Regions from separate parts of the Arthrobacter sp. 001422645 genome, predicted to be linked through region 3. Evidence: riboswitches for the same ligand, from Rfam matches in the RefSeq annotation. Region 3 holds a riboswitch; each other region holds the start of a gene.
The links. A riboswitch is a leader RNA that binds a small molecule or an ion and turns the genes downstream of it on or off. The one in region 3 is predicted to bind cyclic di-AMP.
Positions count from the first base shown of each region.

Region 1: linked by a shared signal. The riboswitch ahead of AC6EUH_RS12290 (NlpC/P60 family protein) and the one ahead of AC6EUH_RS16680 (NlpC/P60 family protein) in region 3 are both predicted to bind cyclic di-AMP.
Region 2: linked by a shared signal. The riboswitch ahead of AC6EUH_RS09470 (aggregation-promoting factor C-terminal-like domain-containing protein) and the one ahead of AC6EUH_RS16680 (NlpC/P60 family protein) in region 3 are both predicted to bind cyclic di-AMP.

Region 1 covers NZ_JCBANT010000011.1:23,690-28,998, forward strand. The annotation lists gene AC6EUH_RS12285 (M23 family metallopeptidase) at 1-679, shown strand, start outside; cyclic di-AMP (ydaO/yuaA leader) riboswitch at 817-986, shown strand; gene AC6EUH_RS12290 (NlpC/P60 family protein) at 1,296-2,072, shown strand; gene AC6EUH_RS12295 (HNH endonuclease) at 2,294-2,794, shown strand; gene AC6EUH_RS12300 (DUF6457 domain-containing protein) at 2,874-3,854, shown strand; gene AC6EUH_RS12305 (molybdopterin molybdotransferase MoeA) at 3,851-5,309, shown strand, end outside.
Region 2 covers NZ_JCBANT010000007.1:90,357-95,665, reverse strand. The annotation lists gene AC6EUH_RS09480 (response regulator transcription factor) at 601-1,341, shown strand; gene AC6EUH_RS09475 (sensor histidine kinase) at 1,345-2,934, shown strand; cyclic di-AMP (ydaO/yuaA leader) riboswitch at 3,078-3,236, shown strand; gene AC6EUH_RS09470 (aggregation-promoting factor C-terminal-like domain-containing protein) at 3,238-4,011, shown strand; gene AC6EUH_RS09465 (VOC family protein) at 4,030-4,407, opposite strand; gene upp (uracil phosphoribosyltransferase) at 4,500-5,135, opposite strand; gene AC6EUH_RS09455 (phosphatase PAP2 family protein) at 5,148-5,309, opposite strand, start outside.
Region 3 covers NZ_JCBANT010000019.1:53,814-59,122, forward strand. The annotation lists gene AC6EUH_RS16670 (serine hydrolase) at 1-841, opposite strand, end outside; gene AC6EUH_RS16675 (dihydrofolate reductase family protein) at 1,118-1,705, shown strand; gene AC6EUH_RS16680 (NlpC/P60 family protein) at 1,769-2,506, opposite strand; cyclic di-AMP (ydaO/yuaA leader) riboswitch at 2,515-2,702, opposite strand; gene AC6EUH_RS16685 (hypothetical protein) at 2,893-3,162, shown strand; gene AC6EUH_RS16690 (AfsR/SARP family transcriptional regulator) at 3,172-3,612, opposite strand; gene AC6EUH_RS16695 (hypothetical protein) at 3,703-3,852, shown strand; gene AC6EUH_RS16700 (hypothetical protein) at 4,315-5,309, shown strand, end outside.

The DNA.
Region 1 (5,309 bases), on a different contig from region 3:
GACAGACTTTGCCGCCGCCAGTGGCGTGGGGCAAAAGGCGGGCATTGCCCTGGCCGCCACGGGCCTGGTCCTCACCGTCACCGTCCCCGCCACGGGTCCCGTTATGGCCACGGACGCCGGAAACTCGTCCGGATCCGTCTCGGCCGCGGTCCAGCCGGACGTCACGGCGTCCGAGGCCAAAATCGACTTCAACCGGACCGCCGTCACCACCAAGGGTGACCCGGACGGAAAGCTCAAGCAGCTGCTGAGCGCCCAGTCCGTTGGTTCGATCAGCCGGGCAGCCTCCGCGGGCAGCCTGGGTGCGCCGCTGGCACAGCTGAAGACCGCATCGCCTTTCGGATACCGCGTCAGCCCCATCACCGGCGGCTCCGGCGAATTCCACCGCGGACAGGACTACTCCGCCCAGTGCGGCACCAGCGTCCTTGCGGCGGCAAGCGGTACCGTGACCTTCAATGGCTGGCACCCCTACGGCGGCGGTAACCGCGTGGTGATCGACCATGGCAACGGCCTGGAGACCACGTACAACCACTTGTCTTCAGCCAGCGTGACCGTCGGCCAGCAGGTCTCCCGCGGCGATGTCGTCGCGATGAGCGGCACCACCGGCGCTTCCACGGGCTGCCACCTCCACTTCGAAGTCATGGTCAACGGCGAAGTCGTTGACCCCACCGGCTGGCTCTGATAAAGCTGATCGGACGCTCTCGCATTCTTGTGACACGCCGTGATCTGAATGTGACATTGAGCCCCAACTGCTGTACCGTTTGACCTACGCCAACTTTTCCGAAGTTGGCGCTCTTGAGTGGATTGCCTAGCTCTGCCACCGCTCAAGGTCCGTTCGCATTACATCGTCTGGCAGGGGCGGGGGAACCAATTTTGGTCTTCGCAAGAAGACCTAGGGGTTAAGTCGCAAAGCTTCCCAGGAAGCAGCGCGGCCGGGTGACTCCCATCCGAATCCGACAGCTCACCTCGTAGGCATTGGGAGAGGCTACTTTCGTGTCTTCACGCCACAATGCTGCGCGTCACCGCGCTTCCGCGGCTCTTTCGAGCCCGCTGAAATCCGACTCCCGGGCTGCCCTTGCCGGCGCCCGGAACGGATCTCACACCGCCGTCTCAATCTCTGCTGAGTCCGGCCCGCAGGCCATGCACCTGCACGCAGTTCCCGCTTTTGGCGCGTCTTCGCAGTACACCCTTCGCTAAGTAACCCATTTCGGGGCGATCCGGCGTACCCCCAAGATGCCGGAGCGTCCTCAGCCCGCGCCTGAAAAGCGCGGACCCAGGATCACGAAAGAGAGAACTTAATGACTACTCGTGCAATCGCACGGCACCGCGCCGAGGTCACCAAGACCAACTCGCTGGCCGTTATTGCCAAGGCTGTCGGCGACAACGCCGGCGGCATGGGCCGCCAGGCCGCAGTTATCGCTGCAGCTTCCGGCCTCGTCCTGACCAGCGGTATCGCAGCCAACGCTGCTGAGGCCAACGTTCAGCGCGAATCCACCTCCGCTTCCACGCTCGAAGTACAGTCGGCCGCCCCCGCCACCATCTCCGCTGCTTCGACCATCGCTATCTCCTACGAGAAGCCGGCCGTCACCACCACCCCGGCCCCCGTCGTCGAGGCCCCGAAGCCCATCGTGAAGGTCCAGGAAACCCCCGAGGCCGCCGGCACCGAGGTCGGCGCAGCCGCCACCGCCAACGGCGCCACCGCCACCGCCGCTGTGGCCAGCACCAAAGCGCCGGCTGCTGCCAGCGGCATGGGCTCCACGATCGCCGCTGCTGCCTACGCGCAGATCGGCGTGGCCCAGGACTGCACCGCACTCGCCACGAACGCGCTGGCCGCTGCAGGCATCAACTACCACGGCTGGCCGGCAGGGTACCTGTCCCTCGGCCGCACCGTCAGCGCCGCCGAAGCACAGCCGGGCGACCTTGCGTACTACCAGAACGGTGGCACGGGCATGGCTCACATCGCTGTTTACGTCGGCAACGGCATGGCCGTTCACGGCGGCTGGAACGGCGGAACCACGTCCCTCCAGAGCGTGAACGTCGGCTCCGGCCCCGTCTTCATCCGCGTCGGCGGCTAGAGACACCAGAACTCAGCAACACCAAGGACCCCTGCCCCCGGCAGGGGTCCTTTGCGTTGCCGCCACGTGAACTCCTGCCGACACGTGCCGCGGCCGCAAAAAAAGATTCGGTGAAACGGCACCTTCGTGTTTACTCTTGTTTTGTCGATCCATAGCCCGACCATGCAGAGGGCAGCCGGCCCTCGTGCCCCTGGCGGGTGCGGCCGTGAAGAGGTATGCGGATGCGCACTCTCGTTCTGAATGCTGGATATGAACCGCTGGCGGTTGTCACCTTCCGCCGGGCGCTCGTACTTGTGCTGACTGGAAAAGCCAGCGTCGTGGCGGAAGGCGACGATCCTGTCGTCGGTCCGCAGGATGTCCTTGGCCGGCCCTCGGTGATTCTCCTGAATCGCTACATCAGGCCCCGCTACAACACGATCACCGCGGTCAGCCGCCGTGGAGTGCTCCGCCGTGACGGGCACCGCTGCGCTTACTGCGGCAAGGCGGCGCACACCATCGATCATGTTCAGCCCAAATCCCGGGGCGGTGCGGATTCCTGGGAAAACCTCGTCGCTGCCTGCCTGCGGTGCAACAATGCCAAGGGCGACCATACGCCGGGCGAAATGGGGTGGAAGCTCAGCTTCAGCCCCGCGCCGCCCAAGGGCACAACCTGGCAGATCAAGGAGCTGGAGAAGCCAACGCCGGCCTGGGACCCCTTCCTGCTGCCGGAATCTGCTGCCTGAACCGTCTCCGGGCCGGACTCTGCAGCGCCGGACTCCAAAGCGCCGGACGTTCCGTGCGGGACCGCGCTAGGCTGGGCCGGTGGAATTCGATGCTGTCATTCTTTCCGGGGGCCGGTCCTCCCGGCTGGGAGGAGTGCCCAAAGCAGGACTGGTGCACGACGGGGCCACCCTCCTTGAACGCGCGCTGCAGGCCGCGAGCGGCGCGGCGGCTGTCGCCGTCGTCGGCCCCGATCCGGGAACGCTGCCGGCAGGCGTACTGAGTTGCCGGGAAGACCCGCCCTTCGCCGGACCGGCCGCAGCCATCGCGGCAGGAATGGCCGCCCTGGATTGGCACCGGCGCGGGGAACCCCGTCCCCGGCCTGCACCCCCCTACACGCTTGTCCTCGCCTGCGACATGCCCCGGGCGGGCGCCGCCGTCCGGGCCCTGCTGGACGCGGCCGGGGGAGTCCCGCCCGCTGAGGGGCTGATGGCTGTGTCCGCCGATGGGCGCCGGCAGCCACTCGTGGGCTTATATGGCACAGCCGCGCTACAAAGGAGCATTGCTGACGCCGAGCAGGGCGGCACCCTTGAAAACGCCTCGGCGTTCACCCTTCTTGCTAGGCTGGAGGTGCGCGAAGTCAGCGTCCCCGGGGGGTCCACGGATGATGTGGACACCTGGGACGATGCCTCCGCCTTGGGGGTGACGGTCCCGCCCGGCGGTCATGACCGCGTCAGCCATGATTCGGGCATCCGGCCCGGGGCTCCCCAGCTGAATTCGACTTTGGAGGCAACGGTGAAGAGCCAGGACGAAACACTGGAAGACTGGTGCCGTGCCCTGCTCCAGGCCCTGGAGCTGGAAGACGTCGAGGTGGACGTGAACGAGGTGTTGGCCCTCGCCGGAGTGGCCGCTCACTCCGTGGTGCGCCCGGCAGCTCCTTTGACGACGTTCATTGCCGGCTTCGCGGCAGGCCTGGCGTCAGGGTCCGGCCAGGCCACGGATGCCGTCTCGATGCAGGCCGCAATGGGCGTAGCCCGCAAACTCGCCAAGGATTACGCAGCCAACGAAGCCTCCGGCGCATGACACCTGCACCCCCTCCCGGCAGTGCAGCTGCCGCCGGGGACGAGCATGCGTTCGGCGCCGCCTCGGCCGGCCGTGCCGGAGCACTTCCGGAGGGTCCCGAGGACCGGTCCGCCGACGCCGCCCCGGACGGGGAACCCGAGCCGCCGCACCGGCACGTCGCGCACACCTGGCAGGAAGCCCGGCAGCTCGCCTTCAACTGCGCGACTCCCATTCCTGCTGCACCCGTTGCCCTGCGGGGTGCCCTGGGGCGGCAACTCGCGGCCGACGTGGAAGCGATTGTGGATATGCCGCACTACGCCTCGTCAGCCATGGACGGCTGGGCCGTCAACGGCAGCGGACCCTGGATCCTCGCCGAACCGGGCCAGCGGCTGGCCCCCCACCAGGCGAGCCCGATCGTCACGGGCGGTCTGATCCCGCCCGGGGCCAAGGCCGTGCTGCGGAGTGAAAGCGGCGAAATCGCCGCCGACGAGGACGGGCTCCCGATCCTGCAACTCGGCGGCGGCGCCAAACCCGGAGAGCCGCGAAACGGCGAACATATTCGAAAAGCCGCAGAGGAAGCGGCCGCCGGCGAGGTCCTGATCAAACGCGGGACCTTGCTCAACCCCGCCCACCTGGCCCTCGCGGCCCTCGCCGGCCACGACACGCTGCCGGTCCTCGGCAAAGCGCTGGTCCGGCTGGTGTTCACCGGCTCCGAGGTGGTCACAGCAGGGGTCCCGCAGCCGGGCGAGGTGCGCGACACGTTCGGTCCCCAGCTCGCCGGCGTGGTGGACATGCTCGGCGGGATCTGCACCGGCGAAACGAAAATCGGAGACAGCTACGCCGAGTGGCTCACGGCGCTCGAGGATGCGGACCCGGCCGGGGCGTTCGGCGAAAGTGGCGACGGCCAGGCTTCCGGGAGCGCGGCCGCAGAACTGTTGCCCGCCGACGTCGTGATCACCACGGGCGGCACCGGCCGGTCCGGAACCGACCACCTGCGGCGTTCCGTGACGGAACTTGGCGGACGTCTGCTGGTCGACGGGATCGCCATGCGTCCCGGCCACCCCGCCGTGCTGGCCGAACTCCCCGATGGCAGGTTCATTATCGGACTGCCGGGCAACCCGCTAGCGGCCATGATGGCACTGTCAACCCTCGGTGCCCCGCTCCTGGCGGCACTGGGACACCGGACGATGCCGCCCGTCACCGACGTGCCCTGCGGCTCCACAATCGACCCTGACCCCGGCAGAACGCGCCTGATGCCTTTCCGGCTGGTCTACGGCATGGCATCTCCCGCGCAGCACACCGGCCCGGGAATGATGCGCGGGCTGGCCGCCGCCGACGGTGTGCTGGTGGTCCCGCCGCACGGTGTGCAGCTGGGGGAGCCGGTCCCTGCCTTCGCTCTTCCCTGGGGTTCGGCCCTTCCGGATCTGACGGCGCCGAAAGACAAACCTGTCCCCAAACGGGCCGCCCGGAAGCCTG
Region 2 (5,309 bases), on a different contig from region 3:
GCCGTCATCGCGGCTCGAATGCTACTTTTCCCCGCAATGAAACTGGGGAGGGACGCCCTACGCTGGGCTGGGGGCGAATGCCTAGAAACCTTTGGGGTGTAAAAGTTAGGCGTGCATTCGACAACAGTGCTTCTCAGTACCGGCGGGTGCGCAGGTCCAAAAAACTGCGGCTGCAGGTGCTGTTGAGTTCTTGTTCACAAATGAAGTGTGCAACGTAACAATGAAAACTTGCAAGTAACAATGGACCCGAAAGTCCACCATATGAGACGAAGCCGGGAATTGTAGCGCAGATCACAATTCTGCCCCGTCGATAAAATAACAGTTGTTTTGTATGACGGGGTCCTTTTGCGGGTCCTGGCCGAAGATTCTTCGGAAGCGATCGCCGCTTCCTCAAAATGATTCACTGTAAGCCAAAACTGCGAAACGGTTCGCCTGCTTAGTTTCGGCTCCCCGCCGTCCCACAGAGTGGTCACCTCGGATTCCGGAAAATCGGGGCCGGGCCTGCGGTTCCGGGGATGTCCAGCTCGCTAGGCTGGGATTCACAGGTGCCGCACAGTATCCCCAAAGCCGCGCCTAACCGGCAGATCGGAGAGTTGTCCCATGGCCACCTCGCACTCCATGACCAACAATCTCCCCCAGCTCTCCCATCCGGATGGCTCCCCCATCCGCGCCCTGGTCGTGGACGATGAACCCAGCCTCTCCGAGCTCATGAGCATGGGCCTGCGCATGGCGGGCTGGTCAGTGGCCGTCGCCGCCGACGGGCCCGAAGCAGTGAAGCTGGCCAAGGAATTCCGCCCCGACGTGCTAGTGCTCGACGTGATGATTCCCGGCTTCGACGGCGTTGAGCTGCTTGGCAGGATCCGCGCCTTCGCGCCGGAGGTGCCGGCCCTGTTCCTGACGGCCAAGGACGACGTCCAGGACCGTATCACCGGGCTGGCCGCGGGCGGGGACGATTACGTGACCAAACCGTTCAGCATGGAGGAAGTGCTGCTGCGGCTGCACCGTCTGGTGCAGCGTTCCGGAGTGGCCGCCATGGATACCGCCGAACTGGTGGTCGGGGACCTCGTCCTGAACATCGACACCAGGGAGGTGCGGCGCGCAGGCGACGAGCTGCACCTCACGGCCACCCAGTTCGAGCTGCTGCGCTACCTCATGGAGAACCCGAAACGCGTGGTGAGCAAAGCCCAAATCCTGGACCGGGTCTGGGACTACGATTTCGGCGGGCAGGCCAACATCGTGGAGCTCTATATCTCCTACCTCCGCAAGAAGGTCGATGCCAGCCACCCGCCTATGATCCACACCGTGCGCGGCGCAGGCTATGTCCTGAAACCGGCGGACTGATCCGTGCCTGAACGCTCCGGCACTGTCCGCCCCACCGGGCTCAACTGGCGTGATCCGTCCACGTGGCACCTGCGCACCCGGCTTGTCCTCGTCGCCATGGCCCTGCTCGTGGCGATCTGCGGAGCGATTGGCATCGTCAGCTACGCCTCGATGGACTTCTTCCTGACCAGGCAGCTCGACAACCAGCTGGCGCAGGCATCCGCCCGTGCCCGCGATTTTGGCCGCGCAGGCGGCCGCGCGGACCCCCTTGAAGCACGTATCGGCACCCTGAACGCCAGGATCGATGACGACTCGGTCCGCAGCGCCGGGTTCCTCGCGGAGGACGGCACCCGCGAGTCGCTCACCGACGACGACGACGAGGTCCTCCTTGAGCTCACCCCGCGGAGCGCGCCGGAGGACCACATGCTGTCCTCCGGCGCGTACCGGCTGGTCGCCGCGGAGGCTCCCGACGGCGACGTGATCGTGACCGGGCTGCCGCTGTCAGAAAAGCAAAACACGCTGGCCTCCCTCGTCTGGACCACGGTGATCGTGTCCGCCGGCGGCCTCGTGGTGATCGGCCTGGCCGGGACGGCGCTGATCCGCCGGACTATGAAGCCGCTCGATCAGCTATCCGAGGTTGCCACGCAAGTCTCGCGCCTCCCGCTCGACGCCGGTGAAGTGGGACTGGCCGTCCGGGTGCCGGCCTCAGCCGCCCATCCGGGAACCGAGGTGGGCAGCGTCGGTCACGCCCTGAATCTGATGCTGGACAACGTCTCGAACGCGCTGGAAGCCCGGCAGGAGACTGAGATGAAGGTCCGCCAGTTCGTGGCGGATGCATCCCACGAGTTGCGCACACCGCTGACCGCCATCCGCGGGTATACCGAGCTGATGCGGATGACCGAACATTTCACGCCCGACGGCGAAAAGTCCCTGGCCCGCGTGCAGAGCCAGTCCGAGCGGATGACCACCCTGGTGGAGGACCTGCTCCTCCTCGCCCGGCTGGATGAGGGCCAGCCGCTCAAAATCAGCGACGTAGACCTCACCCAGCTGGCCGTCGAGACGGTCAGCGACGAGAAAGTGATGGCCCCGGACCGGGTCTGGCAGTTGGAGCTTCCCGAAGAGCCTGTGGTGGTCCGCGGGGACGCGACCCAGCTCCACCAGGTGCTGGCTAATCTCCTCTCCAACGCCCGTAAGCACACGGGCCCGGGCACGACCGTGGCGACCGGGGTGCAGCGCGCGCCCGACGGAAGTGCCGTGGTGACAGTGACGGACAACGGCCCCGGGATCGCCCCCGAATTCGTGGGCCGCGTCTTTGGGCGTTTCACCCGGGCGGACGCCGCCCGCAAGAATCCGGCGGCCGTCACGACGCCGTCACGCACCCGGCAGCCCGTGCCGCACCTGCCGCTCCGCCCGCCGCGGCTGGCGGCCACTTCCTCCGCTGCGGCCGCGACTGCGACCACCGCTTCCGCCGCGTCCGCTGAGGGAACCAGCGGGCTGGGACTGTCGATTGTGCAGTCGATTATTAACGCCCACGGCGGGACTGTGGGCGTGACATCCGTCCCGGGCCGGACGGAGTTCACGGTGCGGCTCCCCGCGCCTACGGCGCAGGCCTGAGCAAGCCACGCAGCGCAAGCCGCCTCACCGCCGTCGTGATTTCCGTTACCCAAATGTGACTTCTCGGCGCAGGTCCTGTACGGTTTTTAGGGTGCGGCCATCACTGGAGCCGCATATCCGGATGCACGCCAAACTCTGCCGCCTCCCGGATACCGCTGGACGAGGCAGAGGCGGGGGACCCAGAGTTCCCGGGCATTTTCTGCATCATGCACCCTTGGGGTGAAGCCGACACGTGAGATTCCGTGCGGCCGGATGTCCTCATCCGAACCCGACAGCTAACTCCGCAGGCGTTGAGAGGCACTCATGACTGACTTCAAGGCACAAACGCGCCGTGACGGCGATGCAAGGAACACCCGCTCCGAGCCGTCGCGTCACCGCGCCGAACCGGCCAAGCCCGCTTCGGCCCTGTCCCGGTTTGCCCGAAACTTCGGCGTCACCGGCCGCCGGACGGCCGTTGTTGCCGCCGCCTGCGCGGTGCTGGTCGGGGTCGGCGCCGCCGGCCAGGCCGCCGAGACATCCGCCCGCCACGCCACCGCGAGCAGCTCCACGAAGGCACCCACCACGGCAAATCCCCTGACGCCGCTCGATTTTGAACGCGTCCGGGCCGATAACCAGGTGCCCACAACCGGCGCTGTGGCGGCCAAGTCCCCCGCGGCAAAGCCCGCCAAGGCCGCGGCACCCGCTCCGAAGGCCGCGCCGAAGCCTGCGCCAAAGCCTGTGAAGAAGCCCGCACCGAAGCCTGTGAAGAAGCCTGCCCCTGTGGCCGTCAATGATCCGGCCGGCGCGCAGGCCTACGCGGCCAGCAAGCTGGGCTCCTATGGCTGGGCCCCCAGCCAGATGCAGTGCCTGCAGAAGCTCTGGACCAAGGAATCGGACTGGAAGACAACTGCAACCAACCCGACCAGCGGAGCCTACGGTGTGGTCCAGTCCCTGCCGGCCGAAAAGATGGCCAGCGCGGGCGCTGATTACCGGACCAACTACCGGACCCAGATCAATTGGGGCCTGACGTACGTCAAGGACCGCTACGGCTCCCCGTGCGAGGCCCTGAACTTCCACTACGCCCACAACTGGTACTAAACACCCGCCCCAGCCGGCTTAGCCGTTCGGGCGGTGGGGAATGTACTGCACAGCCCATTTGTTGCCGTCGGGATCGGCGAAGTAGACAAAGTGACCCCAGTCCTGGACGTCAACGTCGCTGACATCCACGCCGTTGTCCTTGAGCTGCCGGTGGGCGGCCTGAATGTCGCTGACTACCAGCTGCAGGCTTGGGGCAGTGCCGGGCGGGGCATCGGAGAGGCCTTCACCAATCGCGATCGAACACGCGGAGCCCGGCGGGGTCAGCTGGACGAAACGGATGCCGTCCATGGGACGCTCGTCAAAGTCGGGGTTGAAGCCCACCTTGTTGACGTAGAAGTCCTTGGCGCGGTCCACATCGGACACAGGGACAAACACAAGTTCGAGTTTCCAGTCCATGGGGCACAGGCTAGTCCCGGACGGCGGTTTCCGGTAGGGCAACCCCGGGCCCGCGACACCCGCCGCGGGCCGGTTCCACGACCAGAAGCTGGTTACCCGGCCACTCCGTAGAGGCGGTCGCCGGCGTCGCCCAGGCCCGGGACGATGTAGGACTTCTCGTTGAGTTTCTCGTCGATCGAGGCGAGCACAATCGTCACGTTGGCGTCCGCGAGTTCTTCTTCCAGCTTCGCCAGGCCCTCCGGGGCGGCGAGCAGGCAGATGCAGGTGACGTCCGAGGCGCCGCGCTTAAAGAGGAACTTGATGGCCTCGCGCAGTGTGCCGCCGGTGGCGAGCATGGGGTCCAGGACGAAGATCTGACGGTCGGTGAGATCCTCGGGGAGACGCTCGGCATACGTAATGATGTCCAGGGTCTCTTCGTCGCGGGCCATGCCCAGGAAGCCGACCTCGGCGGTGGGGACCAGCTTGGTCATGCCCTCGAGCATGCCGAGCCCGGCCCGCAAAATGGGGACCACCAGCGGGGTGGGTTTGGTGAACGCGGTGCCAATGGTGGTGCTGACCGGCGTCTCGATGGTGACCGGTTCGGTGCGGACTTCGCGGGTGGCCTCGTACGCCAGGAGCGTGACGAGCTCCTCGGTGAGCTGGCGGAAGACCGGGGACGGAGTGTTCTTGTCCCGCAGAACGGTGAGCTTATGGGCGACCAGCGGGTGGTCCACAACGAAAGTGCGCATGGGTCAAAACTATCACCCGGCGGCTGGAGGCCCGCCCGTGGGACCGCGGGCGCCGACGTCGTCCTTGCGCCCCGGAGCGCTGCTGCCGGCGGCGCCGTCGCGCAGGTGGACCTCGTTGTCAAAAGTCGGTGCGGGTCCGGCCTGTTCCCGGTGCCGCAGGACGTGGAAGAGCCG
Region 3 (5,309 bases):
CCCCGGGCGGCACGGCGGCCGGGATCAGCACTTCGTAGTTGGTGTTCTGCATGTAGGACAGCAACTGAGCCGTGTGTCCGGCATTAAGCAACCGGCCGCTGTACAGCTCTGACAGGGTCCTCGCCATCTCTGCCGGAGTCAGCGCGTTCACGGTCCGGTCATACGGGATTCCCAGTGACGCGGCATAGTCTGTCAGTCCCTGGTGGCCGATGGCAGCGAGAATCAATGCCCAGGAGTCGTTATCGCTTTGCTGGACCATCTGCCGGATCTGTTGGCCCGCGGTGGACGCCCCCATCGGGGCCGCCAGCGACGCCTGGCCGGTTTCCACCATATGGTAGTAGGCCGCTGCGGCGAGGATCTTCCCGGTACTGGCAGCCACAAACTTGTCCGTCGCCCCGTACGTGTGCACCTTTCCATCGGCCATATCGATGAGGGCCACACCGAGCCCGTAGGCGCTGTTGGCCTTGATGACCGCAGTGATTTGCGCGTCCAGAGCAGGTCCGATGCTGGGAGGTACGACGGTGGGCGTCGGGGTGGGCGTCGGGGTGGGCGTCGGAGTCAGCGTCGGAGCGGTGGCTGACGGCGATACTGCCGACGCCGCTCCCGCGGCACGCGCAGAGGCGGAAACGGACGATGCCGGCGGAGCGCCGGCATCGACTGGGGAGCTGGCCTGAATGGTGGCATACACACCCGCGGCCAGGATCAGGCCGAGGACGGTCACCAGCACGATCAGGAACTGCGGGCGGATCCCGCCAAAACGCCGGATCCCGTGGGTCCCCTGGGCCGGCTCCGGTGCATGTCGGCCGCTGCTGGAGTGCCGGCTAGGTTCAGAAGAATCCATCGGACTCAACCCCTGCACGTCGGCGGGAGCGCAACCTCGGCTGACGCCACACGCGGGTTCACAGGCATACTCGTCCTTCTTCGTAACGTACCGCGGCGCGGCTTCAAATTTCCTGCATTGTGCCCCCGCCCCGGCCGGAGCGCAAGAGTCCGGTCCGCAGAAGCGCCGGTCCAGCGGACATGGTGCCTCCCGGCGTCGGGCTTTCCCGGCCCTGTCAGGGCCGCCCGTAGCGGCGTACGCTGGATCGCAGCCCCTCAGCCCAGTATAGGAGCCGCCATGCGCAAGGTCATTTTGATGATGCAGGTATCCCTGGACGGATTCATCGAGGGTCCGGACCGGGATCTGAGCTGGCATCGGGTCGATGACGAACTGCACAGCCACTTCAATGAAGAGCTCCGGAACATGGGGGCCTTCCTGGACGGCCGCGTCACCTATGAGCTAATGGCCGGGTATTGGCCGACGGCGGACCAGGACCCCATGAGCACGGCCCCCGAGATCGAGTTCGCCCGGATCTGGCGGGACATGCCCAAGATCGTCTACTCCAGGACCCTCGCGGAGGCCGGATGGAATACCGAGGTGGTGCGCGACGTCGTCGTCGAGGACGTTGTGAAACTGAAGGGGCAGCACGGCGGTGACCTCGCGCTTGGCGGCGCCAACCTCTCGGCGGCCTTCCGGCGGCTCGGCTTGATCGACGAGTACCGGATCTATGTCCACCCGGTAGTGATCGGACAAGGCAAGCCGCTGTTCCAGACGACAGAAGCCATGACGCCGCTGCGGCTGCTGGGGAGCCGCACCTTCGGCAATGGCGTGGTGCTGCTGCGGTACGCACCGGAGCCGGACAACGGGCGCGCAGAAAGCCGGTGATCCGTTGCCCCCAAGGCAACCGATCGACCGGCTTTCTCCGTGCTGCTCGTTGTGGTGCTGCTGTTAGCCGGCGCGGACGAACGTCACGGGACCGGTGGCGGTCAGCCAGGACAGCGGGTGCGCCATGGTGGCGTTGACGCCGTTCATGCCGCCGCTGATGGCCTGGCCGTTGCCGGCGTAGATGGCAACGTGGCCGGACTGGACGATGATGTCGCCGGGCTGCGGGGTGGAGACAACCTTGCCGTATTTCAGGAAGGCTGTGGGTCCGATGTCTCCCACCGGAATGCCGGCTGCGTTCAGGGCCTTCTCCACCATGGCGGTGCAGTCCTGCGTGATACCGATCTGGCCGTAAGCCATGGACAGCAGGGTGGCGTTGACTCCGCCGGCTGCCGGGGCGGCAGCGGCGGGGGCCGGTGCCGACTGGACCTTGACCGTCGCCTTGGCGGCCGGAGCGGGAGCGGGAGCCGGGGCGGGTGCCACCGGCGCCTTCGGAGCGGCCGCGGGCTTGGGTGCCTCGACCACGGGGGCCGGCGCCGTCTCAACGGCGGGGCGCTCAAAGGTGATCTTGACGGCGGAGTCCGCCATGACCGGTGCTACGACTTTGCCCTTGACGTCAACGGACGACGCCGGGGAGGAGTCGCGCTCCGCCGGAGCATCGGCTGCATTGGCGGCCATGGCGCCGCTGAGCACCATTCCGGATGCGGCGACGAGGACTGCTGCCTGGCGGCCGAAGGTTCCGGCGGTACGGCGTTTGCTGCGAAGATCGGCGTGCTTGGGCGCACGGGTATTGCTAAAAGTCATTAAAGGAGCCTCTCCCAATGCCTGCGAGGTGAGCTGTCGGATTCGGATGGGAGGCACCCGGCCGCACTCGGGCCCGATCATGACGGGCCGTGCGGCTTCACCCCAAGACCCCTGGAGAACAGCGGGTCAAATGTGGTTTCCCCGTCTCTGCCGGACGTTGCTTCTAGTTATCCCCGGGCCGCGGCAGAGTTAGGCAATCGGCTGGGGAGAGCCCGTCTCGGAAACAACAGGCACCTAACAACGGTAACGGAATGATCACGGCATGTCACATTGAGGTAACGGCGGGCGGGGTTGCGGGCACGCTTGTCCCCGGTCTTTCCCCACGTCGGAGGCTGCTTCAGGAATAGGATGATGGCATCACCGTTCCCCACAGCGGAGGCCCCGAAATGAACAGCCCCGACGTCACCAGGCACTGTGTCGCCATCTGCCAGCTCAGTGGTCAGCCGCAGGAGGACTTCAACGTCAATACGGAACTGCTGGTACTGGAGGACGGGGAAGTCCACGTGTCCACGTGGGACGCCGAGCCGCGCGACGGCGGCTTCGACGTGCACGTCCTGAACGACCGGGTGGACGCCCTCGGTTTTATGGTGGTCACGGATTGGGAGTTCTTCGACGAGAAGGCCTACGCAGTGGTGGAACGCCGGCCGGGAACCTGACAGAAGCCCTCACAGGCGCGGAAGCCTGGACGCGTCACGGACCCGCTCCAGCAGCCGCGGCGAGGGGCGCAAGCCCAGCTCGGTCCACAGGACGGAACTGTACTGCCGCAGGTACCCGTGGGCAGCCGCCACGTTTCCTTCATCAAGGCAGATGTCGATGAGAACGGCGTGCACGGATTCACGGAGCGGTTCAATGGCCTTGGCCCGGAGAGCCGCATCGATCGCTTCCGGATACCGCCCCAGATTTCGCAGCCGGACAGCCAGCGCCTCCAATGCATGCAGCTGGACCTGACGAAGCCGTTCCCGCTCAATCAGGAGCCAGTCTTCATCCCACGCCGGCAGCAGATCGCCGGTCAGCGGGGAGCTGTTGGTATCTTCCACCGACAATTCCCCGCCGGGTGCCAGCAGCCGGGCTGCCTGTGCCCGGCACTGCTGGAGATCAGTAGTCACGTCACGGCCCAGGGCAAGTTCATTCCGGCCTGCTGAGATCAAGGACCCGTGCACCGCCCGGATTCTCCACAGTGCTGTTCGGAGGCTCCCGTGGCCGTGATCCACGGTGGAATCCTCCCACAATTTCCCAATGACGGCCTGTCTGGAACATTTCACGTCGTCCTGCCGGGCAATTGCGAGAAAAGCCAAAACCCGCTGGGCGTGAATGGGCAGATGAAGCTGACTATGGGCGAGGAATAGGGAAAAGCCGTTCAAGAGGAACAGGGCCGGGTGAACCTCCGATGTCGAATCTGCGACGGAAGATGGGCTTGTTGCAGACGTCATGACAAAACCCCACGTGACATATAACGCAGAAAGTATTCAGAGACCGGCCGCGGCATACGCGGCGATCGTCGACATTGCTACGCAACGTTGACGGCTAATAAGGAACCCGGGCGGATCATTTCCGTCATGAGTGCTGATTGTTCCGTGATATTACTGCGCGTCTGGCGGAACCCACAAGGGGTGATGATTCGGGTACGGACCGCGAACGGCAGCCAGCGGGAATGGGTGGTTTTCGGGACCGTTGAACTCGTTATGTTGCTCGAAGCACTTATTGCTGAGCTGGAAGATGAGCCGACGACGGGAATGGAGACAGAAGATTGACGGTGAAAAACACAGCTGTGACAGACGCTGAAAACATTATCCTGTAAGGAGGGTGTCATGGACGCACAGTCCGGTTTCACCGGCGAGACCCTGTTCTCTGGCCTGTCATTGGCCGAACCTCCCCCGGCCCCGGCCTTTGCCCGGGCGGAAGCCCCCGAGGCGGTCTTGAGCACGCCCTTCCCGGCCCGATTCATGACGGAGGCCTTTGCCCCGGAGGTCGATGAGGCGGCGGCGTTCTACACCGAACTCGAAGACGAAGACTTTGTGGACGCCCTGGACCGGCTCATCAACGAAGCAGCGGCCCACCAGTTGGCGGATCAGCGGAACTGGTCTTCACTTCCGGCGGAGGCGGACACCCGGGCCTCGCTGGAGGACTGGGTGGAGCCGATTGCCGCGGAGGCCGAACGAGCAATGGACGGATTCGCCGAACGGCTCGTGGCAGCGGATGTTTACGGTTTGCCGGCCCAGGAGTTTGAACAGCTCCTCGAGGCCGCCAGCAACGAATCGCAGTACGGGCTCTCCGGCTACGAAGGTTTCATCGGCGGCATCATCCGGGCCGGAAAGAAGCTGGCCCGCGGCGCCGTCGGGCTGGTCAAAAAGGGCATCGCGGCCGTCGGAAAAGTCCTTCCCATTGGTCTCCTGCTGAACAAGCTCAAAGGCCTGGTAAGGCCGCTGCTCAAGCGTGTCATCAGTTCCGCCATGAACCGTCTGCCGGCCAGCATCCGGCCGTTCGCCCGCCAATTGGCAGCCAAACTGGGGGTCGCAGAAGCCGAAGCCGAGGACCCGGCGTCCGCCGAGGGGCTCGCGGAGCTTTTTGAACTTGAAGTCGCTTCGTTGCTCTACGCCCCCGAAGCCGAAGAAGAACTCGGTGAGAGCTTCTTCGAGCCGCGCGAATACGAGTCCGCGGATGCTGTGGCCGCCTTGGACACGGCCCGCGCCAAGTTTGCCGCGCGGCTCGCGGAACTGCCCGAAGGCAGCAGCCCGGTAGCCGAAATCGAACAGTTCCTGCCCGCGGTCATGGCCGTGCAGCCTCTCATCAAACTGGGCATATC